DNA from 4 places in the Sphingosinicella sp. genome. Region 1 is predicted to be linked to each of the others. Evidence: predicted binding sites of a transcription regulator. Region 1 holds the regulator's gene; each other region holds the start of a gene.

Region 1 (7,126 bases):
ACGCCTGATGCGTTCACGCCCTTGGACGCCGCGCCGCTCGATGCGCTGCGCGATCTCGTTGCCGCGTGCCGGATGGACTTGCCTGCGGATTTGCCGCCCGCCTTCGCCTGCCTCGTCGGCTACATGGGCTATGAAACGATCGGGCTCGTGGAACCGGTGCCGACACCAGAGAACGATCCGCTCGAGCTTCCCGACATGCTGTTCGTGCGCCCATCGCTGCTGATGGCGTTCGATCGGCTGAAGGACGAGCTTTTCATTGCCGCGCCGGTGTTCCCCGGCGCTCTTTCGGCAAGCGAGGCGCTCGCAGCGGCGATCGAACGGATCGAGACCGCCGAGGCGCGGCTTGCAGGCGCATTGCCGCAGACTGCTCGCGAAACCGCCCTGCCCGCCGCTGCCGATGTGACGCACCACACCGACCCGGCGCGCTATGCCGAAATGGTGCGGCGCGCGCAGGACTATATCGTTGCAGGCGATATCTTTCAGGTGGTGCTGGCGCAGCGCTTCTCGATCCCGTTCGCGCTGCCGCCGTTCAGCCTCTACCGCTCGCTGCGGCGCATCAACCCTTCGCCGTTCCTCTACATGCTCGACCTGCCGGGCTTCGCGCTGATCGGTTCCAGTCCCGAAATCCTCGTGCGCGTGCGCGAAGGCGAAGTGACGGTGCGCCCGATCGCGGGCACCCGCCCGCGCGGCGCGAACGCCGTGGAAGACGCTGCGAACCGCGACAGCCTGCTCGCCGATCCCAAGGAGCTTGCCGAGCACCTGATGCTGCTCGACCTCGGCCGCAACGATGTCGGCCGCGTGGCGTCGGAAGGCAGCGTTTCGGTGACGGAGCGCAACACGGTGGAGTTCTACAGCCACGTGATGCACATCGTTTCCAACGTGCGCGGCGACCTTGCGAAGGACAAGGACGCCATCGACGCGCTGATGGCGGGCTTCCCGGCAGGTACGGTCTCGGGGGCGCCGAAGGTGCGCGCGATGCAGATCATCGCCGAGTTGGAGGCCGAGAAGCGCGGCGCCTATGCGGGCGGGGTCGGCTATTTCTCGCCCGACGGATCGATGGACAGCTGCATCGTGCTGCGGACCGCCGTGGTGAAGGACGGCACCATGCACATTCAGGCAGGCGCAGGCATCGTGGCGGACTCAACCCCCGCTTACGAGCAGCGCGAGTGCGAGGCCAAGTCCGGCGCGCTGATCGCCGCCGCGCGGGACGCCATCACCCGCGCCGGAGAGTCGGGATACGGGCAATAACTTGCCCTCCCCGCGTCCCTTGATTAGGGCGGTCGCGCCATGATCCTCGTCATCGACAATTACGACAGCTTCACCTGGAACCTCGTCCACTACCTGATGGAGTTGGGCGCGGAGGTGGAGGTGGTACGCAACGATGCGATATCCGCTGGACAGGCGCTTTCGAGCGGGGCGAGCGCGTTCCTGATCTCGCCCGGCCCCTGCACGCCGAACGAGGCTGGGATCAGCCTCGATATGGTCGCCGCGTGCGCCGATGCCGGAAAGCCGCTGCTCGGCGTCTGCCTCGGCCATCAGGCGATCGGCCAGCACTTCGGCGGTAAGGTGGTGCGCGGGCACCTGATGCACGGCAAGACATCGCCCGTGAGCCACGACGGGACCGGGCTGTTTGCGGGCATCCCCTCGCCCTTCACGGCGACGCGCTATCATTCGCTGATCGTGGAAGACATTCCAGAAAGCCTGATCGTGAATGCGTGGTCGGACGACGAGGCGGTGATGGGGTTCCGTCATGCGCGCCTGCCGATCCACAGCGTGCAGTTCCACCCGGAGAGCATCGCAACCGAGCATGGCCACGACATGCTCGCAAATTTCCTGCGGATCGCCGGGATGACTCCGCGACCGCGCGACATTGCCCAGTGAGACACCTGCCCGCCACCGGAGCACCGCTTGGCGAGGCGGAGGCGCGCGCGGCATTTGACGCCATTCTGAACGCCGATGTCGAGGACGCGGAGATCGCGCGCTTCCTGACCGGACTGGCCGAGCGCGGCGAGACCGTCGACGAGCTTGTCGCGGCGGCGAGCGTGCTGCGAAGCCGGATGCGGCCCGTGACGGCGCCCGAAGGCGCGATCGATGTGTGCGGCACGGGCGGCGACGGCGCGCATACGCTCAACATCTCGACCGCGGTCGCCATCGTCGTTGCCTCGTGCGGCGTGCCGGTCGCCAAGCACGGCAACCGCGCGGCGTCTTCGAAATCTGGCGCTGCGGATGTGCTGACCGCGCTTGGGCTCGACCTCGATCTTGCCTCCGACACGGTGGAGCGATCGCTCGCCGAGATCGGCATCGGCTTTCTGTTCGCTGCGAAACACCACCCGGTGATGGCGCGCGTCGCGGGCGTGCGGCGCGCGATCGGGCGACGGACGATCTTCAACATGATCGGCCCGCTTGCGAATCCGGCTGGTGTGAAACGGCAGCTCGTGGGCGTGCCGGGGCAGCAATGGCTGCTCTCCATCGCCGGGGCGCTGCAGCGGCTGGGCGCTGATGCCGCCATGGTGGTGCATGGCAGCGACGGACTCGATGAACTGACCGTCACCGGGCCGACGGCCTGCACGCGGCTGATCGCGGGGCGCCTCGAAACCGAAGAGGTGTCGCCCGAGGCGGCAGGACTCGCGCGGCACGAACCCGAAGCGATCCGGGGCGGTACGCCCGAGGAGAATGCGGCGGCGATGCTGCGGCTTCTGGAAGGCGCACGCGGCGGCTACCGCGACATCGTCTGCCTGAACGCGGCGGGCGCCCTGATCGTCGCGGGCAAGGCGGATGATTGGGCCGCTGGTGCGGCGATGGCAGCAGCAGCGCTCGACGACGGGCGCGCCCGGGCGCTGCTCGAACGCTGGAAGGCTTTTCGATGAGCGACGTGCTGGCGGAAATCTGCGACCACAAGCGCGGCGTCGTCGCGGCGCGGAAGGCCGCGCGGCCGATCGACGAGATCGATGCAGCAGCGCGCATCGCGGATGCCCCGCGCGGCTTCAAGGCGGCGCTCGATGCGGCGAAGCGCGAAAGCCGCTTCGGCCTTATCGCCGAGATCAAGAAGGCATCGCCGAGCAAGGGACTGATCCGCGCGGACTTCGACCCGCCGGCGCTGGCGCGCGCCTACCGTGCGGGAGGGGCTTCGTGCCTTTCGGTGCTGACCGAGGAGCACTGGTTCCAGGGCAGCGACGACAAGCTGATCGCGGCGCGCGGGGCCGTCCCGCTGCCGGTGCTGCGCAAGGACTTCATGGTCGATCCCTATCAGGTGGCGGAAGCGCGGGCGATCGGAGCGGATGCGATCCTTATCATCGTTGCGGCGATCGACATCGGTCTTGCGAAGGAACTGGAAGCGGCGGCGTTCGGCTGGGGGATGGATGTTCTTGTCGAGGTGCATGATGCAGACGAGCGAGACGCTGCGCTTGCGCACCTGAAATCGCGGCTTCTGGGCGTGAACAATCGCAATCTCAAAACATTGCATGTCGATATTGAAACATCGGCTGAGCTGGCCGGTGGCGTGCCGGCGGACTATACGCTCGTCGGCGAAAGCGGGCTGCGCACACGCGCGGACCTCGACCGACTGGCCGCCTTCGGCATCAACAGCTTCCTTGTGGGGGAATCGCTGATGGCGCAGGATGACGTCACCGCCGCGACGAAACGGCTGCTGGAGGGCTGATTCATGGCACTCACCCACCTCGACGAGGCCGGCAAGGCCCGCATGGTCGACATCTCCGGCAAGGCGGTGACCGCGCGCACGGCGATCGCCGAAGGGCATATCACCATGTCCGCACAGGCGCTCGCGGCCGTCCGCAGCGCAAACGCGGCGAAGGGGGACGTGCTCGCCGTGGCGCGCATCGCGGGGATCACCGCGGCGAAAAAGACCGCCGATCTCATTCCGCTCTGCCATCCGCTGCCGCTTACGAGCGTTGCGGTGGATTTCACGCTGGAGAACGGCGGCGTGCGCGTGGAGGCGACAGCTTCGACGACGTGGGGCACGGGTGTTGAAATGGAAGCGATGACAGCGGCTTCCGTTGCGCTGCTGACGATCTACGACATGGTGAAAGCCGTGGACAAGGCGATGGTTATTTCGGGCGTGCGCCTGCTGAAGAAGACCGGGGGCAAATCCGGCGACTGGACCTTCCCCGGCACATGCTGAGCTACGAGGACGCGCTGGCGCGGCTGCTGGCAGCCTCGGCGCCTGTCTCCCCGATGGACGTTTCGCTCGCCGAGGCTGCCGGCCTGACGCTTGCCGCAGACCTCGCCGCAAGGCTGACGCAGCCGCCCTTCCCGGCCTCCGCGATGGACGGCTACGCGGTCCGCTGGGCCGATATGCCGGGGCCTTGGCGCGTCGTCGGTGAAAGCGCGGCAGGCCGCGGCTTTGCTGGAAAGGTTGGCGCGGGCGAAGCGGCCCGCATCTTCACGGGCGCGCCCTTGCCCGAAGGCGCCGACACGGTGATCGTTCAGGAAGAGGTGCGCCGTGAAGGTGACCTGCTGACGCTGACGGGCGACGGCCCGCCACACACGGGCGCGCACATCCGCAAGGCGGGCAAGGATTTCAGTACTGGCGAACGGCTGATCGTAGCGGGAACGCGGCTTAGCCCGCAGCATCTCGGCCTTGCCGCCGCATCGGGGCACGGCAGCCTTGCGATACGGCGCCCGCGCGTCGCGATCATCGCGACGGGAGACGAGTTGGTGCCGCCGGGCGAGGTGCCGCAGGCGGACCAGATCGTCAGCTCGAACGGCGTGATGCTGGCGGCGCTGTTTCGCGCGGCGGGCGCAGAAGCCTGCGACCTCGGCATCTTCCCCGACAATCTTGACGCCATCGGCAAGGGGCTGAAGGCCGCAAGCGATGCCGACCTCGTCGTCACCATCGGCGGCGCCTCGGTCGGCGACCACGATCTGGTGCAGGCGGCGCTACAAGACGCTGGTGCGGCGCTCGATTTCTGGAAAGTCGCGATCAAGCCGGGCAAGCCGCTGATCGCCGGGTCGCTTGGGCGCGCGCGCGTGCTCGGGCTGCCGGGAAACCCGGTCTCCGCCTTCGTCTGCGCCGTGCTGTTCGCGCTGCCGATGCTCGCGCGCATGGCGAGACGCACGAACACCGACCCGACGATCACGGCGCGGCTGCTCGCCCCCCTGCCCGCGAACGGCAACCGCCGCGATCACCTGCGCGCGCGGCTGACGGCGGACGGCGTGCGCGCGTTCGATGCACAGGATTCCTCCATGCTGGGCGTGCTCGCCGGTGCGAACGCGCTCATCATCCGCCCCGTGGGCGCTCCCGCAGCGGCAGCGGGGGCTGATGTTCCCGTGCTCGCGCTTGACAGGATTTTCGTCACCCCCTAAATGTTCTCTATTCGTTCACGAAAAGTGGAACATCTTGTGGAACGAGTCGCGAAACACGGAAGGGCGGACCGGACATGCTGACACGCAAGCAACACGAACTGCTGATGTTCATCAACGATCGGCTGCAGGCCGGCGGCGTCTCACCCTCATTCGAGGAAATGAAGGAAGCGCTCGACCTCAAATCGAAGTCCGGCGTGCACCGGCTGGTGAACGCGCTCGAGGAGCGGCAGTTCATCCGACGCTTGGCGAACCGCGCACGCGCGCTCGAAGTGCTGCGCCTCCCCGAAACCGGCACGACGGCGAAGGCCCCTGCCCGGCAGACGCCGATCATCGCGGCGGCGAACGATGACGTCATCGAGCTTCCACTGCACGGCAAGATCGCCGCGGGTATGCCGATCGAAGCGCTGCAAAGCGATCGTACGCTTTCCGTGCCCGCCGCGCTCCTCGGCGGTGCGGGCGATCATTTCGCGCTGGAGGTTTCCGGCGACTCCATGATCGAGGCGGGCATCCTCGACGGCGATTATGCCCTCGTCCAGAAATGCGACACGGCACGTGACGGCGAGATCGTCGTGGCGCTGGTCGATGAAGACGAGGCAACGCTCAAGTATCTCCGCCGCGACAAGGGCGAAATCCGCCTCGACCCCGCGAACAGCGCCTACACCGCGCAGCGCTATGCACCGAACCGGGTGCGCGTCCAGGGCAAGCTCGTAGGGCTGCTGCGCAGGTATAACTAAGGATTATTTGACGTCAGACGGAAGACGGCTTGCCCAGGGATGCGAGCCGTCCTCCGCGGCGACACTGCGGATGCGCGGCCCATCGAGCCAGATCGACAGCGCACCGGTTTCTGCGAGCTTTGCACGGTCGAGCTTCAGCCAGCGCGGAGCGCACCAATATGGCAGGCGGCGGTCGCTGACGACGATGTCGGCGGCGGCGCAGGCGGGTTCGAATGCAGCACGATCGATGAGAAGGCCGGAACGCGTAGCGAGCAGCGTCCATGCACGGCCGCCCGCCGTGACACGGGCAGTGCAGGCGTCAGGCGTGCAGCGCGCGTCCGGCAGTGTTTCGAGATTGCTGCTCGCGGCTTCTCCCGCCGCGTCCGCCCACATCGAGCGCACGTAATCTCCGGCGCGTGTGCGGAGGAGCGCGACTTTGCCGTCCCGCACCACGGCGAGGTGCTTGCCCTCCCCATCGACGATGAGGTCGGGCGGCTGCGCCGTCGCCATACCCACGGTGCCGATTGCGAGCGGTAACAGCGCGAGCCACCGGCGACGCGTCTGCCAGAGGCAGAACCAGACGCCGGCGAGCATCAGTATGGCGAATGCCCAGTCCGGCGCGGCCGGGAGCCGCGAGACAGCGCCGGGCGTCGCCGCAGTGATCTCCGCGATGTGGATGAGGATGTGGAGCGCATGGCCGAGCAGCCAATCGACCGGCGCGGCGAGCCCGATCGCGCCGAGAAACACCGACAGGCCGAGCAGCGGCAGGATCACGAAGCTGGTGTAGGGAATCGCGGCGAGGTTCGCGGCGACGCCGTAGAGCCCCATTTGGTTGAAATGGAAGAAGGCGATTGGGGCGAGCGCGAACTCGGCAGCGATGCCGGTGGCGAGGAGCGCGAGAACACCGTGCCACAGGCGTTCTGCGCGGCCTGCCTCCTTTCCCGCATTGAAGCGGCGCGCGAGCGGCGATTCATAAAGCGCGACGATCGCGGTGACGGCGGCAAAGCTGAGCTGGAAGCTGGGCCCGAGCAGGAAATCGGGGCGTACGAGCAGGATGAAGAAGGCGCCCGCAGCGACAAGGCGCAGCGAGA
Region 2 (7,126 bases), 2.7 Mb from region 1:
ATCCGCTTCGCGCCCGACCGCACCATCGTGATCACCGCCGCCGCCCCGCTCGCGGACGGCAACGTGCTCCATATGACGATCGACGCACGCGACGTGACGCGCGGCGTGCGCGACGAACGGCTGACGCTGTTCGTGATCTTCCTCGGCGTGCTGCTGCTCTCGCTGCTGCTGTCGAGCTTCCTCGCGCGCACCATCGTGCGCCCGCTGCGCCGCCTCGCCATCGCCGCGCAGCGCGTGCGGCTGGGCCGCGCACGCGAGGTGACGATCCCGCGCTTCCAGAAGCGCCGCGACGAGATCGGCGCGCTTTCCCGCACGCTTTCGGACATGACCGCCGCGCTCCGCGCCCGTATCGACGCGACCGAGGCCTTCGCTGCCGATGTCGCGCACGAGATCAAGAACCCGCTCGCCTCGCTCCGCTCCGCCGTCGACGCGATGGGGAACGTGAAGGACCCGGAACTTTCCGCGCGGCTGCTCACCGTCGTGCGGGACGACGTGCAGCGCATAGACCGTCTGATTTCCGACATTTCAGACGCCTCGCGGCTCGATGCGGAGCTGAGCCGCGTGCGCTTCGAGCGCATCGACCTCGGCGTCATGCTCGCGACGCTGATGAGCATTTACGAGACGCAGCCGGCGACCGCAGGCGTGACGCTTGCGTTCGCGCGGCCACAGTTCGGATCGGCTGTGGTGAACGGCGACGGCAGCCGTCTCGCGCAGGTCGCCCGCAACCTCATCGACAACGCGATCAGCTTTTCGCCTTCGGGCGGCCTCGTGCAGGTCACGGTGGCGCGCGTCGGCGAGCGCGTGCTGATGCGCGTTGACGATGACGGCCCCGGCCTGCCCCCCGAAGGCATCAACCGCATCTTCGAGCGCTTCTATTCGGAGCGGCCGGAAGGCGAGGCGTTCGGCAAGCATTCCGGGCTCGGGCTCGCGATCGCCAAGGCCATCGTGGAGGCGCACGACGGCACGATTGCAGCCGAGAACCGCATCGAGCGCGACGAGGTGAAGGGCGCGCGCTTCACCGTCAGCCTGCCCGCCACGCAATGACGCGCATTCACGCCACCGCTGTTTCCATCGGCGGCAAGGCGGTGCTGCTGACCGGCGCGTCCGGGTCAGGGAAATCCGATCTCGCGCTCCGACTGATCGACCGGGGCGCCGTGCTCGTTGCCGACGACCAGGTCGAACTCACCGTGCGGGAGGCGCACCTGTTCGCTTCGCCGCCGGCTACGATCGCAGGGCGAATCGAGGTTCGCGGCGTTGGCATCGTGACGAAACCCTTCGCCGAAAATATGCCCGTCGCGCTCATCGTCGACCTCGACGCAGTGCCTGAGCGGCTGCCGGAAGCGCAGATACGCGTGCTCTGCGGCGTCGCCGTACCGCTCGCCGCGCTCGATCCGCGCGAAATCAGCGCACCCCTCAAGGTCGAACTGCTCTTGAGCGCCTGTCCAACAGCACTAGATTAGGGGGCACGATGGCCAATGCCGATCCCGACGCTCCCCGTGCGCCTCTGCTGCTCGTTACCGGCATGTCCGGTGCCGGGCGCTCGACGGCGCTGAAAGCGCTTGAGGACAATGGCTTCGAGGTCGTCGACAACCTGCCGCTTTCGCTGCTGAAGCGCCTGCTGGCAGTGCACGACAAGACCCTGACCGGCAGCGATTCGGACCGGCCGCTCGCGGTGGGCATCGACGCGCGCACGCACGCGTTTGATGCCGAATCGGTCGTTTCCCACATCAAGACGATGCGCGAGCGCGGCATTGATGCGCGCGTGCTGTTCATCGATTGCGCGGGCGGCGAGCTCGTCCGCCGCTTTTCGGAAACGCGCCGCCGGCATCCGCTGGCGCTCGACCGCCCCGCCGCCGACGGCATCGCGCGCGAACGCGAAGTGATGGCGCCGCTGCGGCGCTGGGCCGACATCGTCATCGACACCACCGATTTCAGCGTCCACGACCTCAGGCGCACGATTCGCGAGAAATTCGCCCGCCACCGGCGCGGCGAACTGACGCTGACCGTGATGTCCTTCGGATTCGCGCGCGGGCTGCCGCGCGACGCCGACATGGTGTTCGACATGCGATTCCTCGCCAACCCGCACTGGCAGCCGAACCTGCGGCCGCTCACTGGAAAAGACGAGGCCGTGGGTCGCTACGTCGCTTCCGATCCAGCCTATGTCGATGCTTTTGAACGAATGTCCGGCCTCGTTCTGTCGCTGATCCCCAGCTACCGGCGCGAAGGCAAGGCCTATCTCACCATCGCCATCGGCTGCACCGGCGGCCGCCACCGGTCGGTTTTTGTTGCCGAACGCCTCGCCGAGACGATAAGGGCCGCCGGCTATACGTTGAACATCGTGCACCGCGACATGAGCGGGCACAGCGAGGGCGTGGAGGCCGAAGGCTTCGCGCTCCCGGATCATGGAGAGAGACTGCCCGCATGATCGGTATTGTGCTGGTGACGCACGGGCGGCTTGCGGCTGAGTTCGTCGCGGCCATGGAGCATGTGGTCGGCCCCCAGAAGAACGTCGCCTCGATCTGCATCGATGCGGACGACGACATGGAGGTGCGCCGCGCCGACATCGCGGGCGCGGTGAAGACGGTGGACACCGGGCGCGGCGTCGTTATCCTCACCGACATGTTCGGGGGGACGCCATCCAACCTTGCGATCTCGCTGCTTTCGGGCGGCCATGTGGAGGTCATCGCCGGCGTCAACCTGCCGATGCTCATCCGCCTCGCCAGCGTGCGCGGCGAAATGAAGCTCGCTGAAGCCGTGGTAGCGGCGCAGGAAGCAGGCCGCAAATACATCTCGGTCGCATCGAAGATTCTGGGAGAGGTCGCCTGAGCGACGATACGGACGGCGTTCCGGTCGGCGACGAAGTCGCCGTCCGCCAGCGCGTGCTCATCCGCAACAAGCGTGGCCTCCATGCGCGCGCCAGCGCCAAGTTCGTGACGCTGACCTCGGAGTTCACCGCCACCGTCACGGTGGAGAAGGATGGCCAGCGCGTCACCGGCACCTCGATCATGGGTCTGATGATGCTGGCCGCGAGCCCCGGCGACGAGATCGAAATCATCGCGAGCGGTGCCGACGCGGACGCCGCGCTCGCCGCGCTCGTCGGCCTCGTCGAGGACCGCTTCGGCGAGGAATAATGCCCCGCCGTATCACAAGCTTCTCTAACGAGACGATCAAACGCATCCGGTCGCTCGAACAGAAGAAATTCCGCCGCATCGAGAACCGCTTCATGGCGGAGGGGATGCGGATCGTCGCGGAAGCGGCGGAGGCGGGACGCATCGCCGAAACGCTCGTTTTCGCCGAAGACCTTGCGGAGCACGCGCTGCTTCGGCGGCTGATCGCAGAGTGCGAGGCGACGGGCGGCGAGGCGATCGAGGTGCCGCGCGAGATCCTTCACAAGATCACCGGCAAGGACAATCCGCAGGCACTCGTCGGCGTGTTCCCCATTCCCGAGGTGCGGCTGGAAGACCTCGACCGGAATGCCTCAGACGTCTGGACCGTGTGCCAGTCGCTGAAAGACCCCGGCAACCTCGGCACGATCCTGCGCACGAATGATGCGGTGGGCGCGGGAGGGCTGATCCTGCTGGATCAGAGCTGCGACCCGTGGTCCGTCGAGGCCGTGCGCGCCTCGATGGGGGCGCTGTTCACGCAGCCGATCGTGCAGACGACCGGCGCAGCGTTCTTCGAATGGCTGCGCGCGGGACCCGGTATGCTCGTCGGCACCAGCCTGCGCACGGACCACGACTATCAGGACGTCCGCTACGAAGCGCCGACGTTCATCCTGATGGGCAACGAGCAGCACGGCCTGCCGGAAGACTACGAAGCTGCCTGCGATGTGCTGGTGAAGATCCCCATGCGCGGCAAGGCCGATTCGCTGAACGTCGCGGTCAGCTGCGCGGTGATGCTCTATGAAGTGCTGAACCAGCGGCGGCGCTGATCACTCCGCCGCGAGCTTGGTGAGCGGCCGCGGCTCGCCGGTGACGCGCGGCAGTTCCTCCACGGTTTTGGACGGCGCGGCGATGGCGTGTTCGCGCAGCCGATGCGCTGAGGTCATCACCTGGCTTTCGAGGCTGCCCACCATCTTGTTGTACGCCGTGTTCGCCGCTTCGAGGTTTCGGCCAACCTTTGCGACATGCTCGCCCATCGTCGCCAGCCGGTCGTAGAGCTGCTTGCCGAGCTCGGCGATGGCGCGCGCGTCGGCGCTTGCCCGTTCCTGCTGCCAGACCATCGCCACGGTGCGCGCAATCGCGATGAGATTGGTCGGCGAGGCGAGCAGAACGCGACGCTGGAACGCCGTTTCGAACAGCTCCTGATCCGCCTCCAGCGCGGCGGCGAGGAAGTTCTCGCCCGGCACGAACATGATGACGAAATCGAGCGTGTCGCCGAACTGCTCGGAATAGCTCTTCTTCCCCAGCGCATCGACATGGACGCGCAGGTTGCGGGCGTGCGCGAGAAGATGCGCGCGCCGCGCGTCCTCGTCCGGCGCGTCGAGCGCGTCCTGATAGGAATTGAGCGAGCACTTGGCGTCGATCACCAGCACACGCTCGCCGGGCAGATGCACCACGGCATCGGGGCGCTGACGCCCGTCTTCCGTTTCCACCGAAACCTCCTCGGCGAAATCGACGTGCGGCGACAGGCCGGCCATTTCGAGCACCCGGCGCAGCTGATGTTCGCCCCAGCGCCCGCGCGCCTTGGGCGCGCTACGCAGCGCATTGACGAGCTTTGCCGCCTCGCCCGAAACACGCTCCTGCCCCTGTTTCACCTCGGCGATCGCGTTGTGAATGGCGCCGTAGGCGGTCGCCCGCGCCTCTTCGATCTGGCCGAGCTTCTGCTCGTACTTCGCCAGCGTGTCGCGCATCGGCTGAATGAGCTTGTCCATTTCGGCACGGTTCTTCTGGAGGCCTTCTCCGGCCGCCTCGCGGTGTCGCTTCAGCGTCTCCTCGGCGAGCTTCACGAACGTCTCGTGGCTCTTCGAAAGCGATGCGCTGGCGAGCGTGTCGAAGCGCTGCTGCAGGTCCGCCTCGCGTTCGGCAAAGGCCCGCTCGCGCTCATCAGCGCGGCTTTTCAGCTCGGCGAGCGCGACACTGTCTTTCCTGAGTTCGGCAATCTCGGCCGTCAGCCCCTCCACAGCCGCCGCGCGCTGCTCGGCAAGCGCCTTGTCGGTGCGAAGCCCCGCCGCCGCATCGGCGAGCCCGTCCCGCTCGGCGCGCAGCGAATCGCGTTCGGTACGCAGCGCCGCCTTGTCGCGCGCCCAGAGCAGCCAGCCGAGGCCGCAGCCGACGGCCAGCATCGCAAGGCTGACAATCAGGGCGAGAGGGGTCATGCGGCGCGCCTTCGAACGTGAACAGATGGGGAACTGCATTGCTAGCGCAATTGCCCGTCGGACGCAAAGACCTTGCATCGAAAGCGCTTTGGCGGACAGGATGCGGCGGGAGGACGGAGCGGAATGACAGTCGAAATCGTCGCCGAGGGCCTGGAGTTTCCCGAAGGGCCGGTGTGGATGCAGGACGGCAGCGTCATCGTCGTCGAGATCGCGGCGGGCCGCATCACGCGCGTGCTGCCGGACGGCCGCACCGAGGTGATCGCCACGCCGGGCGGCGGACCCAACGGTGCCGCAATCGGCCCGGACGGCGCGCTCTACGTGTGCAACAACGGCGGCTTCGAGTGGATGCGCCAGGACGGGCTGCTGATCCCCGGCCACATCGCCGCCGATTACACGACCGGACGCATCGAGCGGATCGACCTTTCGACCGGAAAGGTCGAGCGGCTCTATGCCGAGTGCGACGGCCGCGCCCTCTCCGGCCCGAACGATATCGTGTTCGACGCGGATGGCGGTTTCTGGTTCACCGACCTCGGCAAGATTCGCGAGCACGCCACCGACCACGGCGGGCTCTACTATGCGAAGGCCGACGGCTCCGGCATCCGCTGCGCCGTCTACGGCCCGAACATGAACGGCGTCGGGCTCTCGCCTGATGGACGCACCGTGTATACGGCGCTCACCATGGAGCGGACCGTGCTTGCCTTCGACATCACCGGCCCCGGCGAGGTCGCGCCCTCGCCGCTCGACGCGCTGCCGGGACGGGTCGTCACGGCGTTCGGTGGGCACACCCTCCTCGATTCGCTGGCGATCGACACCGACGGCAACATCTGCGTGGCGACGCTCGTCGCGCAGCCCGGCATCACCTCCGTCGATCCCGCCACGGGCGCGCAGACTTGGCGGGACTTCCCCGACCTGCTTTCCACCAACATCTGCTTCGGCGGCGCGGACATGCAGGATGCGTGGGTGACGCTGTCCTCCACCGGCCGGCTCGCGAAAACGCGTTGGGACCGGCCCGGCCTGAGACTTGCGCACTATGGCTGAGGCGGAGGCCCCCGCGGAGGGCCGGATCAGCGAGAGCGAGACGGACGAAGGGCGCACGGTACACCTCTCCGGCCGCATGACGATCCGCTTCATCGACCCGATCTCGCAGCGTCTGCGCGCGCTTGAAGCCGATCCCGAGCCGCTTACCGTCGATCTCGCCGACATCGAGCGCATCGACACGGCGGGCGCGTGGGTGCTCTATCGCACGCGCACGGCGCGCGAGGCCGCGGGCCTCCCCTTCCGGCTGACGGGCGCAAGCGACAAGGCCGAAGAGCTGATCGAGCAGATCTGCTCGCATACCCAGCCGACCAAGATCCGGCCGGACCCGCTGCCGGGCTTCATCCGCACGCTGGAAAAGCTCGGCGCTTGGATCACCTTCGCGGCGACGACGTTCGGCGGGTTCCTTGCCTTCCTCGGCCTCACGCTCGTTTCGCTCGGCAAGGTGATCGCGGCGCGGCGGGCGTTCCGGTGGCGCGCGTTCATCAACCAGTTCGAGGCGGTCGGCGTCGCCTCGCTCGGCATCATCGGGCTGATGAGCTTCCTTGTCGGCATCGTCGTCGCGCAGCAGGGCGCGGTGCAGCTGCGCCAGTTCGGCGCCGACGTGTTCGTCATCAATCTCGTCGGGCGCATCACCTTCCGCGAGCTTGGCGTGCTGATGACCGCGATCATGGTGGCGGGCCGCTCGGGCAGCGCGTTCGCCGCGCAGATCGGCTCGATGAAGCTTGCCGAGGAGGTGGATGCGATGCGCACGATCGGTATGCCGCCGATCGA
Region 3 (7,126 bases), 3.3 Mb from region 1:
AGCAGCATATTCGGATAGCGTTCGGCAAGTTTGCGCACCTGCGCGTGCTCGCTGGACCGCCCCTAAAGCCCGAACCCGGCCGATCATCGGATCAGAGCAAAAGACCCACGTAGTTTTCCGCGATGCTTGCTTGCGCGTTTCGTGAGCCTGCGATGTAACGCAGCTCCGCCACCTGCATTTTTCGGTCGAACCCGGTTTGTCCCGGAAAGCGGTGCAGCAGATGCGTGAGCTGCCACGAAAAGCGCTCGGCCTTCCAGACGCGCGCCAGCGCGCGTCCCGAATACGCGATAATCCCTTCTTGATCCCCGCGCTTGAAGAACAGCGAAAGCGCTTCCGAAAGATAGGCCACGTCCGACGCAGCAAGGTTCAGGCCTTTGGCACCGGTGGGCGGAACGATGTGGGCGCTGTCGCCGGCAAGAAACAGCGAACCGTGACGCATCGGCTCGAACACGAACGACCTCAGTGGCGCGATCGATTTCTCGAGTGCGACACCGCGCGTTATACGTCCACCCACCTCGGGTCCGAGCCTTACCGCAAGTTCGTCCCAAAGCCGACCATCGGACCAGTCATCGAGCGTCTCGTCGGATGCCACCTGGATATAGTAACGGCTCCGGGTTGCCGACCGCATGGACGCCAGTGCGAACCCCCGCTCATGACTGGCATAAATCAGCTCGTCATGGCACGGCGGCACATCAGCGAGGATACCGAGCCATCCAAACGGATAGACCTTCTCATAAATGCCCCCCTGATTTGCCGGTATCGCCTGGCGCGAAGGCCCATGAAAGCCGTCGCATCCCACAATGAATCGCGCCTCGAGATAATGGTCCCGGCCATCCTTCGTGAAACGAACGCACGGCGTTTCACTTTCGATATCTGCGAGCACGACGTTCTCGGCCTCGTAGAAAATCTCCAGACCACGCGCCGGTGCAGCCTCCATCAGGTCGCACGTCATTTCGGTCTGGCCGTAAACGGTGACATGATGTCCGGTCAGGTCAGCAAGATCGATGCGGACAATCTGTTCACCATCAGCAAGCACGAACCCGCTGTGTAGCAATCCTTCGGTCTTCAAGCGGCCATCAAGGCCAAGCCTGGCGAGGAGGTCTGTCGTGGTGTGTTCAAGCACACCTGCGCGGATGCGACCGACGACATGGTCGGCACTGGCGCGTTCAACGATCTTGACGATAAGACCTTCAGCGCGGAGCAGATGACCCAACAGCAATCCGGCTGGCCCGGCACCGATGATCGCGACATCTGCCTTCACTGCATACTCCCCGAGGCCGCCTTCGAAACGGCGTGACTTTTCTTCTGACAGGCTGCCCCCGCTGCTTTCCAATCAAAAACGAATGAGGCCTATCGGATCCTGTTAATTCTGAGATTTCACACGGCGGCGCCCGGCATTTTTTCGACCTTCGCGCCGTGTTGAGATTCGCCGTCAATCGGCTGAAGCCAAAGGGCATCGAGACCCTCCTCGCACGGCGAGGAAACGCACGCCTCCCATAAGCATTGTTGTAGATCATACACCCACCGGTAGGGCCGGGACGCGTCGCTCCACGGGCGTACGCGGGTGCAGCAATTCGGACGTCGAGGACGACGTCGGATTGTCGACGGTCACCGCAATATTGTTGTGGTGCCTGCACCACCCTTTCCGATCTTGGCCATTGACCTGTACCGCCCCGTGCCCGCGCTGCGGCCTGCAAGCTTGTCACTGCGAGGTGCCCGCGACGCTCTGACGTTCTCATCCGCCAGGATGAATGATGGCTCACCGCGGCGGCGGGACCGGACGGCACGGTCTTCTGGACCCGCCGCCACGGTCCGCAAGCCGGCGCCGCCGGCTCCTCCACATGCGTTCCGGCCCTCCGGGTGCGGTCCGCGGCTCACCGGCGGGTCCGATCCCGCGCCTGCCGCCCGTCCCCGCCAATGCGGGGAGCCACGCTTGCTTTTTTAGCGGGCGGCAAGGAGACACGCATGGAGCTTCTCACCCCACCCTTGCGCACCACGCTGCGCGTCAATGCCGACGCCGCCGCACGCCGTCGCCACGACCCGCCGCCCGCCGTCAAGTTCTTCAACCCCTGCGGTGGCGCGACATGGCTCGCGACCGAACTCGACGCCGACGGCGACACGCTGTTCGGCCTCGCCGATCTCGGCTTCGGCTGCCCCGAGCTCGGCTCGTTCAGCCTTTCCGAAATCGCCGCGATCCGCCTGCGCTTCGGGCTGCGCATCGAACGCGATCTTCATTTCACGAGCACGGCCCCGATCTCGGCATGGGCCGACCTTGCCCGCCGTACCGGCTCGATCATCGCCGCCGAGGCCGCGCTCGTGCGCATGGCCAAAGCCTGACCCGCTTCCGCGCCCGCCGTTCCAAGCGGCGCGGTGCGAAAGGCGCGCGGCGCGCATTCGCCGCAGTTCGAACCTGAAAGGACCATTCCCATGAAACTCGACTTCATCCCGCTCGCCAGCCTCAGCGTCAGCCGCGCCAACATGCGCCACGGCAAGCGCCCGCCCGACGTCGGCGACATCCTCCCCTCGGTCCGCGCGCGTGGCGTGCTCGTCCCCGTTCTCGTTCGCGCAGGCGGCAGCACGGGCAGCACTGGCGGCACCTTCGAGATCGTCGCCGGACGCCGCCGCTTCCACGCCGCGCTCGCCGTCGCCGCCGAACGCCCCGACGATGCGGACGCCGCGATGTTGGCCTGCGCGATTATCGACGACGGCGACGATGCCGCCGCCGTCGAGGCCTCGCTCATCGAGAACCTCGCCCGCCTCGATCCCGACGAGGTCGCCCAGTGGGAAACCTTCGTGCGCCTTACCCGCGAAGGCCGCACGCCCGCCGACATCGCCGCGACGTTCGGGCTTGCGGACAGCGCCGTCCGCCGCATCCTCGCGCTCGGCAACCTGCTGCCGCGCCTCCGCAGCCTCTACCGGCGCGGCGACATCGACACTGCGAGCATCCGCCACCTCACCCTTGCCACCAAGCGCCAGCAGCAGGCATGGCTTGCGCGTCTCGATGACGCGGACAGCCACGCCCCCACCGGCGAGCGCCTGAGGGCATGGCTCTTCGGCGGCGCGTCCATTCCCGCCGATCACGCGCTGTTCGATGTCGATGCGAGCGGCCTCGCGATTGCCGAAGACCTGTTCAGGGAAACGCGCTGGTTCGCCGATGCCGACGCGTTCTGGACCGCGCAGAACGCCGCCGTCGCCGCCCGCGCCGACGCGTACCGCGCGGCGGGATGGCAGGAGGTCGTCATCCTTGGCCCCGACACGCCGTTCCAAAGCTGGGAGCATGAGAAATGCGCGCGGCGCAAGGGCGGACGCGTCTACATTGACGTGCGCAGCACCGGCGAGGTCGTCTTCCACGAAGGCTATATCACCCGCCGCGAGGCGAAACGGCTTCGCGGCGGCGCCGATGCCGCGCCCGCCCCGTTGCCGCGCGCCGAGATCAGCAAGGCACTCCGCGCCTATCTCGACCTCCACCGCCATGCCGCCGTCCGCGCCGTGCTCACCGCGCATCCCGGTGCCGCGCTCCGCCTCATGCTCGCGCACGCGGTCTGCGGTTCCACCCTCTGGTCGGTCCGCCGTGAACCGCAGACGGCGGCAAGCGAGGCCGTCGCCGAGAGCGTCGAAACCTCCGCCGGAGAAACCGCGTTCGACAGCAAGCGCCGCGCCGTCCTCGACGTGCTCGGACTCGACGCCGACTGCCCGAGCGTCATCGGCGCCTACGGCGTACGCGACCTTGCCGCGCTGTTCCTGCGTCTCGCCGAGCTTCCCGACGGTGTCGTTCTCGATATCCTCGCCGTCGTCATGGGCGAAACGCTCGCGGCGGGCGATCCCGTCATCGCCGCGCTCGGCGTCCATCTCGGCATCGACATGGCCGACTGGTGGCAGGCCGACGACGCCTTCCTCGGCCTCGTCCGCGACAAGGGAACCCTCTCCGCGCTCGTTGCCGAGGTGGCGGGCAAGGCCGTCGCCGACGCCAACCACGGCGCGGCGGGCAAGGTGCTGCGCTCGATCCTCGGCGACCATCTCAGCGGCAGCAACGGACGCCCCCGCGTGACCCGCTGGGTGCCGCGCTGGATGCGGTTCCCGGCGTCGCATTATGGCGACGCCGCGCCCGGCCCCGTCGCGGTGGACGCGCCGGACGCGGAAACAGCGAGGCTCGCCGCCTGAGACGCATGCGGGCGCGGGCGCCTCCCCCGCGCCCGCATTTCTGCTGCCGTAAACGCGCGTGCCGTACGGAAAAACTTGAAACGCAAGGATGGCGCCCGCCCTCAGCGCCCCCGGTAGGGCTCGCACGCGACACCGTCGCCGTCGCGGTCGAGCGCTGGGCGATAGCCCGGCTCGCCAGCGTAAAGCGGCGCGACCCCGGCAGCGCGGGCATCGGCGCAGTAACGATAATAAGCGCCGGGCGGCGGCGCGCTGGCCCGCGCGATCCCCTGCGAAACCGCGACCTCTTTCGAAACCGCCCCGACGAACCTGGCCGCGTTCCCGAGGTCGCCGCTTTCCTGAAGCCCCACGGCAGCGCCGAGCGCCACCCCGGCAAGCCCGCCGATCCCGAGAATCCGGACGATCCCATGACGCTGCCGAACCTGCCTGCGCGTGCGGGCGCGGGCGCCGAAGGCGACAACGTTCGTGCGGGACGGTTTCCGGGAGCCCATGCCCGAACCGTACCGGCAAAGCGGTAAACCGGACGTTGCCGCGCTCACCTCACCGGTAGCGGCGCGCCATCCCCGCCCGCAGCATGGCACGATTGAGGTCCACACCGTCCGACACGCACCGGGCGAGCGCACGGCCGTAGGCGTCACGACCCGTCACCGTGCAACGCACTTCGCCCCGCGTCAGCGCCCGCAGAAAATCCCGCGATGCCGCCGCACGTCCCGGATCGCAGTCCGACCGAAACCGCCGCGCATCCTTGCAGCGGGGGCTCTCCGCCATTTCGGGCGCATCGATGCCGACCAGCCGCACCCGTTCGCCCTGGCAACGCAGACTGTCCCCGTCGTGGACTGGAGGCGCGAGGCACGACAGGATGAGCGCAGCAGCAAACACGGTTTATCCCTGGAAAAACGTCGGCGGGTCTTGCTGCCCCCCCTACGGCACCAAGCACCCGACCGGAAGACACCGTTGCAAGAATGTTCTATCTATGTTCTCTTCCAGCCATGTCTCGAATCGATCCTTCCGAACTTGCAACCCTGCTCCTGACCGCCCCACTCGGCGCCCGCATCGGGCTTGCAATGCATAGCGAAACCGCTCGGCTCGCCGCCGCACGTGCGCTCGCGGAGAGCGTTGTTCGGCGGCTCGACGGCGCGCTGGAGGTGGACCGCAACCAGCTGCGGCTGCCGATCTAGAACCTCGCGCGCAAACATATGCGCCGGGCCTGTCAAAAAGGGATGCGCCAACACGGCGGTGGAGCAGGATTTTCAATCCGGAAAATCGCGCAGCGGGCTCCCGGCGCTTTCAAGCCGTCCTTCTCGCGATGAGAGGCAGGACATCATGCCGCCACTGCATGTACGCCTCTACGGCGCACATATCTTGAAATGTACGCCGTAGAGGCGTACATGATGCATGAAAGGAGACGGCCATGCTGAGCCACGGCATCACCGACGCGATCGATGAGCGGAGTACGGAACGCATGTCGTTTCGGACCAAGCCGCGCATCAAGGAAACCATCCAGAAAGCCGCGGCGCTCGCGGGCGTGGACGATTCCGTCTTCACGATGAACGCGGCCTACAAGGCTGCCATGGAAACGATTTCCGCGCACGAGCACACGACACTCCAGCCCGTCGATCATGCAGCTTTCCTTGCCGCGCTCGACCGTCCGGCGGCGCCGTCCGACAGGCTGCGCGCTGCATTCGCGCGTCACCGCGAGACGATCGAAAGCCGGTGAGCGGCGAAAATGCGGATGCAAAATGCATCATAGAGCCGCTCGATCCATCAAAGCATGATCGCGCGGCTTTTTCATGCGGCATCGAGCAGGTCGACAATTATTTCAGAAGGACCGCGAACAAGCTCGCGAAAGCCGGTAATACACGCGTTTATGTGCTGACCACACCGGACGGCGGCCTGATCGGATTTTACGCGACCAACGCCCACGCGGTTCACTATGCCGAACTACCCGACCCGTTCAAACGGGACCGGCCCGGCCACGGCATCATCCCTGCCGCCTATATCTCGATGATCGGCGTCGACAGCAAATATCAGGGCCGGGGCTTTGGCGGCGACCTGCTCGTCGACTGCCTCCGCCGTATCGCCGGCGCGGCCGCCGAAATCGGGATTCGCGTGGTGTTGCTGGACGTGCTCGACTGCGGCAACCCCGCGCGCGTCGAGCAACGCAAGACGCTCTATGCCTCTTATGGCTTCGTCCCACTTCCGTCGAACGACCTACGCATGTACCTGCCCATGTCCGATGTCGACGCGCTGGTCGCGGCGTTCAGCTAAAGCCAACAGGGCGGTCCTTCAGGGATCAAACCAATCTGTTTGATCTCTGCCTTTCGTAATCCAGAATTACAGCTTCAGCTTTCGCGCTCCCAATCTCTGCACCCATCGCGAGCGTACACTTCCCTCCCGCCCTACAGACCCAACCTCAACCCGATCGAGCAGGTCTTCGCCAAGCTCAAGACTCGCCTGCGAATGGCGAACGAACAATCCGTCGAACCCAACTGGAAACGCATCCGAACCCTGCGCGATGCCGTCTCTCCCAGCGAATACGCCAACGACGTCAGAAACAATGGATAGGCTTCAGCCTAAGATCATCACGCTCTAGAACACACCTGCATGAGCCCGGTTCGCAAGATCATCCATATCGATATGGACGCCTTCTTTGCGTCGGTCGAGCAGCGCGACGATCCATCGCTTCGTGGCAAGCCCGTTGCCGTGGGCCACGGCGCCGCGCGCGGCGTCGTCGCAGCGGCAAGCTACGAGGCACGCGTGTTTGGTGTGCGTTCGGCAATGCCGTCGGTATCGGCGCTCCGACGATGCCCCGAACTTATCTTCGTGCCGCCGCGCTTCGATGTTTACCGCGCCGTTTCGAAGCAGATTCACGCGATCTTCGCCGACTACACCGATCTCATCCAGCCGCTCTCGCTCGACGAGGCCTATCTCGACGTAACCGCCAACCGCCGCGGTCTCCCGACCGCGT
Region 4 (7,126 bases), 2.1 Mb from region 1:
AAGCGCGCGCTTGCCGCCGAGGGCACCGACGCGCGCGGGGTGGCGGATGCGCTCGCCGAAGCAAAGGCTGTGAAGATCTCGCGCAAACTGCCGGGCGTGCTGGTGCTCGGCAGCGACTCGGTTGTTGCGCTCGATGACGGCACCATGATCGACAAGGCGCCCGACCGGGAGACCCTCACCGCCCAACTTCGCAGCTTGCGCGGACGGACGCACCGGCTGATCTCCGCGGCCGTCGTTGCGGAAAACGGAACTCCCGTGTGGCGTTTCGTCGGCGTGGCGAAGCTCACGATGCGCGACTTTTCGGATGCGTTCCTCGATGCCTATCTCGATGCCGGCGGCGACGTGCTGCTGGGTTCGGTAGGCGGCTATCATATCGAGGGGCGCGGCGCGCAGCTCTTCGCGCGCGTCGACGGCGACCAGTTCACCATCCGCGGCCTGCCGCTCCTCGCCGTGCTCGATTATCTCAGAACCCGCAATGTGATGCCGATATGACCTTGCCTTATGCGGAGGTGATCGGCGATCCGATCAGCCATTCCAAATCGCCCACCATCCACAAATTCTGGCTGGACCGGCTAGGCATCGCCGCCGACTATCGCCGCGCGCACGTGAAGCCCGGAGACCTCGCCGCTTACATCGAAATCCGCCGGAATGATCCCGATTGGCGCGGCTGCAACGTCACGATTCCGCACAAGATCGCGGTGATGGATCATGTCGCCGATCCCGGCGGCGTCCGCGAAAGCATCGGCGCGATGAACACGATCGCGCGCGCCGACGATGGTACGCTCTTCGGCACGAATACCGATGCAGGCGGGTTTTTCGCGCCGATCGCGGGCCTCGATCTCGAGGGCCGGCCGGTTGCTGTCGTCGGCGCTGGCGGCGCGGCAAGGGCCGTACTGTTTGCCCTGTCGAAGGCGAACGTCGGCCCGGTGACAGTACTGAATCGCAGTCCGCTGAAGGCGATGGGGCTGCTCGCTGCGTTCGGCCTCAAGGGCGCGGCGAAGCCGCTCGATGTGCCGCTTCCCGAAGCCGCGCTGCTGGTGAACGCAAGCGCACTCGGCATGACGGGACAGCCGTCGCTCGACCTCGACCTCTCGCCGCTCCCCGACGACGCGGTCGTCTACGACATCGTCTACAGCCCGCTTGAAACCGGGCTCTTGAAAGCAGCCGCAGCTCAGGGCCTCGAAACCGTCGACGGGCTCGAAATGCTGATCGGCCAGGCCGCGATCGCCTTTACGCTGTTCTTCGGAGCGCCGCCGCCCGAAGGTTGCGAAGACGAACTGAAGGCCCTGCTCACGCAATGATCATTCTCGGTCTCACCGGTTCGATCGGCATGGGCAAGTCGACCGTCGCGGCGATGTTGCGGCGCGCGGGTGTGCCCGTGTTCGATGCCGATGCCGAGGTGCACAGGCTGCAAGGCCCCGGCGGCGCGGCGCTTGCGCCGATCGAGGCGGCCTTCCCGGGCACGACCGGCCCCAAGGGCGTCGATCGCCCGAAACTCGGCGCGGCCGTGTTCGGCAACACCGAAGCCCGCCGCCGCCTCGAAAAAATCGTGCATCCCCTGGTGCGGCAGGCTCAGCAGGCGTTCCTGGCCGAGGCGCGGCAAAATCGCGCGGCGATCGTCGCGCTCGATATTCCGCTTCTTTTCGAAGGCGGTGGCCACGCGCATGTCGACGCGACCATTGTGGTGTCCGCGCCCGCGCACGTGCAGCGCCGCCGCGTGCTCGCGCGGCCGGGGATGAGCCACGAAAAGTTCGCGGCGATCCTCGCCACCCAGATGCGCGACCGGGAAAAGCGCCGCCGCGCCGATTTCGTGATCGACACGGGGCAGAGCCTGCGCGAAACGCGCGCTGAAATCCGTCATCTCGTCTCTTGTCTCCGGCGTCATGGAGTCCGATATTGCAAGTCATGCGTGAGGTCATCTTCGACACCGAGACGACGGGTCTCGACCCGTCGGACGGGCATCGCATCTGCGAGATCGGTTGCGTCGAACTCGTCGGCCGCATCGAAACGGGGCGCACGTTCCACGCGTACATAAATCCGTGCCGCCCGATGCCCGCCGAGGCCGAGGCTGTGCACGGACTTTCCGACAAATTTCTCGCCGACAAGCCGGCTTTCGCGGCGATTGCTGCCGAATTCGTGGCCTTCATCGGCGATGCGCGGCTCATCGCGCATAACGCCGAATTCGACCGGCGTTTCATCAACTGGGAACTGCGCAACTGCGGCCATGATCAGATCCCGATCGAGCGCGTGGGCGACACGCTCGTCATGGCGCGCAAGAAGTTCCCCGGCGCCAAGCATTCGCTCGATGCGCTCTGCACGCGGTTCAGCATCGATCTCACCGCGCGCGACAAGCACGGCGCGCTGCTCGATGCGCAGCTGCTTTCGCGCGTTTATGTCGAGCTCATGGGCGGGCGGCAGATCGGCATGTCGCTTAGTCAAGCCACCGCGCAAGAGGAAACGGTTGCGATCCGCGTCGAACGCAGCTACGTGGCGCCCCGCCCGCACGCCGCGACGCCTGAAGAGCTGGCGCGGCACGCTGCTTTCCTCAAGCTGCTGAAAAATCCGCTGTGGGAGCAGTCGGGCACGGGTTGAGTTTTCGTGTTGGGGTTGGATGCGCCGAGAGGCGCGTCTGAGAAGAGTTTACCGCCATCGCCCGGCAAACCGGCGGGCGAGGCCAAGAAGAAAGGATGGGCCGAAATGGATATCCGCGTTTCCGGTCAGCAGATCGACGTCGGTGCTTCGCTGACGACGCATATCGAAACCGCGCTGGGCGCGATGGTGCAGAAGTATGGCGTGCGCGCGACCGGCGCGAATGTCACGCTGAAGCCCGGTCCACACGACGCCGGTTTCGTTTGCGATATCCTGATGCAGCTGACGCAGGGCCTTGTGCTGAAGGCCTCGGATCGGTCGACGCACACCGCGCAGCTCGGTTTCGACGGCGCGGCCGAAAAGATCGACAAGCAGATGCGCCGCTACAAGCGCCGGCTTGAGGATCACCACCGGCTGAACGGCGTGAAAGATGTCGCCTTCGACGCCGAATACCGCGTGCTGCGCGCCGCCGACGAAGAGGTCGAAGAGGCCGGCGAGAGCGCCGACAACCCGCTCATCGTCGCCGAGACCCGCGTCGACATTCCCGATGCGAGTGTCTCCGACGCCGTGATGATGCTCGACCTTCGCCACACCGGCGCGCTGATGTTCCGCAACAGCCGGACGGGCGCATACAACATGGTGTACCGCCGCGAGGATGGGCACATCGGCTGGGTCGAACCGCCCGCCGCCTGAGCGGCGGCGCGTTAACGGCCCTTCCAGACGGTTTGGGGTATAAGCTCAGCCATGTTCGATCTCGTCACACCGCGAACGGTCCACACAGGACTCCGTGCCGGCAGCAAGAAGGCCCTGCTCCAGCAGCTTGCCGCGCTTGCTGGGCCGGTCGTGGGCGTGCCCGAGGCACGGATCATGGAGGTGCTGCTCGAACGCGAACGACTCGGGTCCACCGGGCTCGGCGGCGGCGTTGCCGTGCCGCACGCGCGGCTTCCTGAACTGAAGAGCGTGCAGGGCCTGTTCGCGAAGCTCGATCCGCCGATCGATTTCGATGCGATCGACCGCCAGCCCGTCGATCTCGTGTTCATGCTGCTCGCGCCCGAGGATGCAGGCGCCGATCACCTGAAGGCGCTGGCCCAGATCAGCCGCATGTTCCGGGATCGCCGCCTCGTCGACAAGCTGCGCGGCACAAACAATAGCGATGCTCTTTACGCGCTTTTAAGCGGAGTCGGGCATAGCGAAGCGGCATGAGCATCGAAGTCACCCAGGCTGAAGGCAAAGCGGCGCGTCTCGCGGGCCGCCGTCAGGTCGTGTTCAAGGGCGAGATTCGCCTGATCGACCGGCAGTTCGGGTGCATCGTGCGCGATATCTCCACGAGCGGCGCGCGCATCGCCTGCAAGCAGATGCTGGCGAAAGGCACGGCGCTTCACCTGTTCCTTCCCAAATACGGCACGTTTCCGTGCCTTGTCGCGTGGGCGGATCAGGGGCTGATGGGCCTCGTCTTCGTCGATGGCGATTCGGGCGGGCTGCAGCGGCTGGGTGATAAGGCGCGGATGCTCGGGTTGCTCGATGCCAAGCCGGATCAGCCTGGACACGCCGCCGCCGCCAGCGCCTGACCGCGCGGGGTGCGAATCAAGACGGACATATGGGTCGGCGCGCTTCGTCGCCGGGTCGAGGCTTCGGGCGGATTCGCCACCATCATTGCCAAGGGCGAGCCTGATTCGGGTGCCGTCCTGCTTCTCCTGCGCGAAGCTTCGGGCACGATAACGGCGCTTTCCCGTGTGAATATGGGGGACGGCAAGGTTTCGTGGCAGCCGATCTTCGAGAATCGTGAAGAGCGCGATCCCGCCGCACAAGAGGCACTCGAAAAGCGCAGGAAATTCGATCCCGATCTATGGATCATCGAACTGGATATCGAGAATCCAGGGCGTTTTGTCGACAAAGATTAACAATTTCTTGACTCTCGATTGTTCGGGAGGCAATCCGCACCGCGAAATGATTATGCGCCAAGCCTTCTGGGCCGGTGCTGATGTTGAACTCCCGGCGCTGGCGGCCTGATTTTCGGCCCCGTTTGCCCCCTTGGGCAGCCCCGGACAACGAGCGGACCCTTCCATGTCGAAATCCATACGGGGCATCAGCCTCGTCGCGTTCTGCGCGGCGATGATCGCGATGGTATGGCCGAGTGCGGCCCCGGTGGCGGGCGATCACATCGTCAGCAACCTCGAACCCGCCGCGATCGTGCTCAACGTGCCGGCTGCCGCTCAACAGGGCCTTCCGTTCTCGCCGATCCCCATCGAAAACGAACTCGATATCGATCAGACCCCGCGCGCCGGCGGCATGATCGTCTCTGAGGCCGCGCCGACGCTCGATCTTGCCGCGCTCGTCGGCGATGTCGCCGATATGCACCGCAGCGAACTCGATGACGACATGCGCTGTCTTGCGAGCGCCATCTACTACGAGGCGCGGGGCGAATCGCTCGAAGGCCAGCTCGCCGTCGCGCAGGTCATCCTGAACCGTGCGGAGAACGATCGCTGGCCCGATGATATTTGCGCTGTCGTCTACCAGAGCGGGCAGTTTTCCTTCACCTTCGATGGCAAACCCGATGTTCCCGCCGTGAAGGGTGCGGCTTGGAAGCGCGCTGAAGCGATCGCGATCATTGCGGTCGGCGAAGGCTGGCAGGACGTGACCGACAAGGCGACGTTCTTCCACGCCACCTATGTGAAGCCGGGCTGGCGCCGTGTGAAGGAACAGACGCGGCGCATCGGCGGGCATATCTTCTACCGCTAGGACCGATCGACATTCAGCCCTGACGGGCTGCAAATGGCGTCTTTCTGCGCTTCCGGTGCTCACGTACTGACGTACGCTGCGCGCCGGTTCCCGAAATCCACCATTTTCGCCACGTCATCTTCTGAATGTCGATCGGTCCTAGGCCACTTTCGTTCCCGTCCTGTTCTGGCTACAGTGCGGAGAATGAACCTTGCCCCCCTTCCCGCCGAATCGCCGATGGTCGCGTGCGACGTCGTGCGCGGGGTCACGCGCATGTTCCATCATCTGGGCCTTGCCGCGCTCGCCGAGGTGCCGCTGCGCAATGGGCGTCGCGCCGACGTGTATGCGATCGACGCGAAGGGCGAGATCGTGATCTGCGAGGTGAAGGTGTCGCTCGCCGATCTGCGCGGTGACATGAAGTGGCCCGATTATCTCGATTTCTGCGACCGTTTCTTCTGGGCGGTGCCACCGCACATCCCGGCGGCGATTCTCGATGAGCCCGCGTTCCGGCCAGAGATCAGCGGCGTGATCGTCGCAGACCGCTTCGATGCGGCGATCCTGCGAAACGCCCCGGCAAGCCCGCTTCCCGCTGCAAGACGACGCACGGAAATCCTGCGCTTCGGCCGACTCGCTGCGAGCCGTTTCCAGCGAGCCGAAGATCCGTTTTTCGGGGAATTATCCTAACGCGGCGAGCGTTTCGAAAGGATGCGCTGCAGCGTCCGCCGGTGCATCTTCAGCCGCCGCGCGGTTTCCGAGACGTTGCGGTCGCACAGCTCGTAGACGCGCTGGATATGCTCCCACTTCACGCGGTCGGCGGACATCGGCTCTTCGGGCGGCGCTGGTTTTGCTTCGCCGGGCGCGAGCAGCGCGTTCAGAATTGCGTCCGGGTCGGCGGGTTTCGGCAAATAATCGACCGCACCCGCCTTCACCGCGGCGACGGCGGTGGCGAGGTTGCCGTAGCCGGTAAGCATCACGATGCGGATGCCGGGCCGGAGCGCGCGGAGTTCCCCGACGAGATCGAGGCCGTTGCCGTCGCCGAGCCGCATATCGAGCACGGCGTAAGCTGGTTTCAGTTCAGCGGCGATCCCGCGCGCCTCCGCAACACTGGATGCGGCCGCAACAGTATAGCCGCGGCGCTCGAGCGTCAGGCCAAGGCGCTGGCGAAAGGCGTTGTCGTCGTCGACGAGCAGCAGCGTGCGATCAGCAGCGGGCGGAGCGCCGGTTTCGGTTTCGGTGGTCATGCCTGTCCTTCCGTTCCTGCCGCGATATAGGCGATCGGCCAGACGATTTCGACTACCGCCCCGCCCCCTGCGGCATTTCGGAACGTCAGCGCGCCGCCGGTGCGTTCGATGAGCGTCGTGGCGATGAAGATGCCGAGCCCTGTGCCGCCCCGCGCCGAGCGTGACGGGCCAAGATAGGGCTCGCCGAGATGCGGCAGCAGCTCGGGTGGAAAGCCCGCGCCGTCGTCCGTGATTTCGAGCGTCACGGAGTCCGTGTCCGTGCGGGCGATGATGCTCACCTCACGTGCCGCGTGGCGAACGGCATTGTCGACGAGGTTCACGAGACCGTGCAGCAGCTCGGGCGTGCGCGCCACCACGGTCGAGGGCGCATCGACATGCATGCTCTTCCCGCTCGCCTCGAAGGGTTGCACCACCTCGTGGAGCAGCACGCGCAGAGGCACGTGCGGAAACGGCGCGTCCACCTCGGCGCGGCGGGCAAGGTCCGTCATTATCTCACGGCAGCGCTTGGCTTCACGGTCGAGCAGCGCCACGTCCTCGCCGAAATCGGGGTCGCCTTCGAGTGTCTCGGCGAGATCGCG

What was found. The regulator LexA, encoded in region 1, represses DNA repair genes until DNA is damaged. The targets are predictions, from matches to a motif close to GTTCCNCNCTTGTTCT.
Region 2: a site for LexA is predicted at 5,336-5,351, ahead of rmuC (DNA recombination protein RmuC). Genes of this name have one in related genera too.
Region 3: a site for LexA is predicted at 5,123-5,138, ahead of ACE3TJ_RS16090 (DUF6771 family protein). Genes of this name have one in related genera too.
Region 4: a site for LexA is predicted at 5,480-5,495, ahead of ACE3TJ_RS10415 (MmcB family DNA repair protein). Genes of this name have one in related genera too.

The regions. Positions count from the first base shown of each region.
Region 1 is NZ_JAYRYK010000001.1:114,355-121,480, reverse strand. It holds gene trpE (anthranilate synthase component I) at 1-1,248, shown strand, start outside; gene ACE3TJ_RS00625 (aminodeoxychorismate/anthranilate synthase component II) at 1,288-1,881, shown strand; gene trpD (anthranilate phosphoribosyltransferase) at 1,878-2,867, shown strand; gene trpC (indole-3-glycerol phosphate synthase TrpC) at 2,864-3,658, shown strand; gene moaC (cyclic pyranopterin monophosphate synthase MoaC) at 3,662-4,138, shown strand; gene glp (gephyrin-like molybdotransferase Glp) at 4,132-5,322, shown strand; gene lexA (transcriptional repressor LexA) at 5,397-6,056, shown strand; gene ACE3TJ_RS00595 (ComEC/Rec2 family competence protein) at 6,060-7,126, opposite strand, start outside.
Region 2 is NZ_JAYRYK010000001.1:2,785,927-2,793,052, reverse strand. It holds gene ACE3TJ_RS13105 (stimulus-sensing domain-containing protein) at 1-1,044, shown strand, start outside; gene ACE3TJ_RS13100 (HPr kinase/phosphorylase) at 1,041-1,460, shown strand; gene rapZ (RNase adapter RapZ) at 1,469-2,425, shown strand; gene ACE3TJ_RS13090 (PTS sugar transporter subunit IIA) at 2,422-2,826, shown strand; gene ACE3TJ_RS13085 (HPr family phosphocarrier protein) at 2,880-3,131, shown strand; gene ACE3TJ_RS13080 (TrmH family RNA methyltransferase) at 3,131-3,931, shown strand; gene rmuC (DNA recombination protein RmuC) at 3,932-5,317, opposite strand; gene ACE3TJ_RS13070 (SMP-30/gluconolactonase/LRE family protein) at 5,441-6,355, shown strand; gene ACE3TJ_RS13065 (ABC transporter permease) at 6,348-7,126, shown strand, end outside.
Region 3 is NZ_JAYRYK010000001.1:3,404,352-3,411,477, reverse strand. It holds gene pobA (4-hydroxybenzoate 3-monooxygenase) at 92-1,261, opposite strand; gene ACE3TJ_RS16110 (DUF2958 domain-containing protein) at 1,966-2,337, shown strand; gene ACE3TJ_RS16105 (ParB/RepB/Spo0J family partition protein) at 2,428-4,161, shown strand; gene ACE3TJ_RS16100 (excalibur calcium-binding domain-containing protein) at 4,263-4,649, opposite strand; gene ACE3TJ_RS16095 (thermonuclease family protein) at 4,699-5,037, opposite strand; gene ACE3TJ_RS16090 (DUF6771 family protein) at 5,148-5,336, shown strand; gene ACE3TJ_RS16085 (DUF1778 domain-containing protein) at 5,570-5,875, shown strand; gene ACE3TJ_RS16080 (GNAT family N-acetyltransferase) at 5,872-6,426, shown strand; partial or broken gene ACE3TJ_RS16075 (IS630 family transposase) at 6,550-6,723, shown strand; gene dinB (DNA polymerase IV) at 6,763-7,126, shown strand, end outside.
Region 4 is NZ_JAYRYK010000001.1:2,188,234-2,195,359, reverse strand. It holds gene ACE3TJ_RS10460 (nucleoside triphosphate pyrophosphatase) at 1-492, shown strand, start outside; gene ACE3TJ_RS10455 (shikimate dehydrogenase) at 489-1,301, shown strand; partial or broken gene coaE (dephospho-CoA kinase) at 1,298-1,876, shown strand; gene dnaQ (DNA polymerase III subunit epsilon) at 1,906-2,592, shown strand; gene hpf (ribosome hibernation-promoting factor, HPF/YfiA family) at 2,698-3,282, shown strand; gene ptsN (PTS IIA-like nitrogen regulatory protein PtsN) at 3,334-3,792, shown strand; gene ACE3TJ_RS10430 (PilZ domain-containing protein) at 3,789-4,157, shown strand; gene ACE3TJ_RS10425 (DUF1491 family protein) at 4,167-4,490, shown strand; gene ACE3TJ_RS10420 (cell wall hydrolase) at 4,654-5,328, shown strand; gene ACE3TJ_RS10415 (MmcB family DNA repair protein) at 5,512-5,991, shown strand; gene ACE3TJ_RS10410 (ActR/PrrA/RegA family redox response regulator transcription factor) at 5,988-6,548, opposite strand; gene ACE3TJ_RS10405 (ActS/PrrB/RegB family redox-sensitive histidine kinase) at 6,545-7,126, opposite strand, start outside.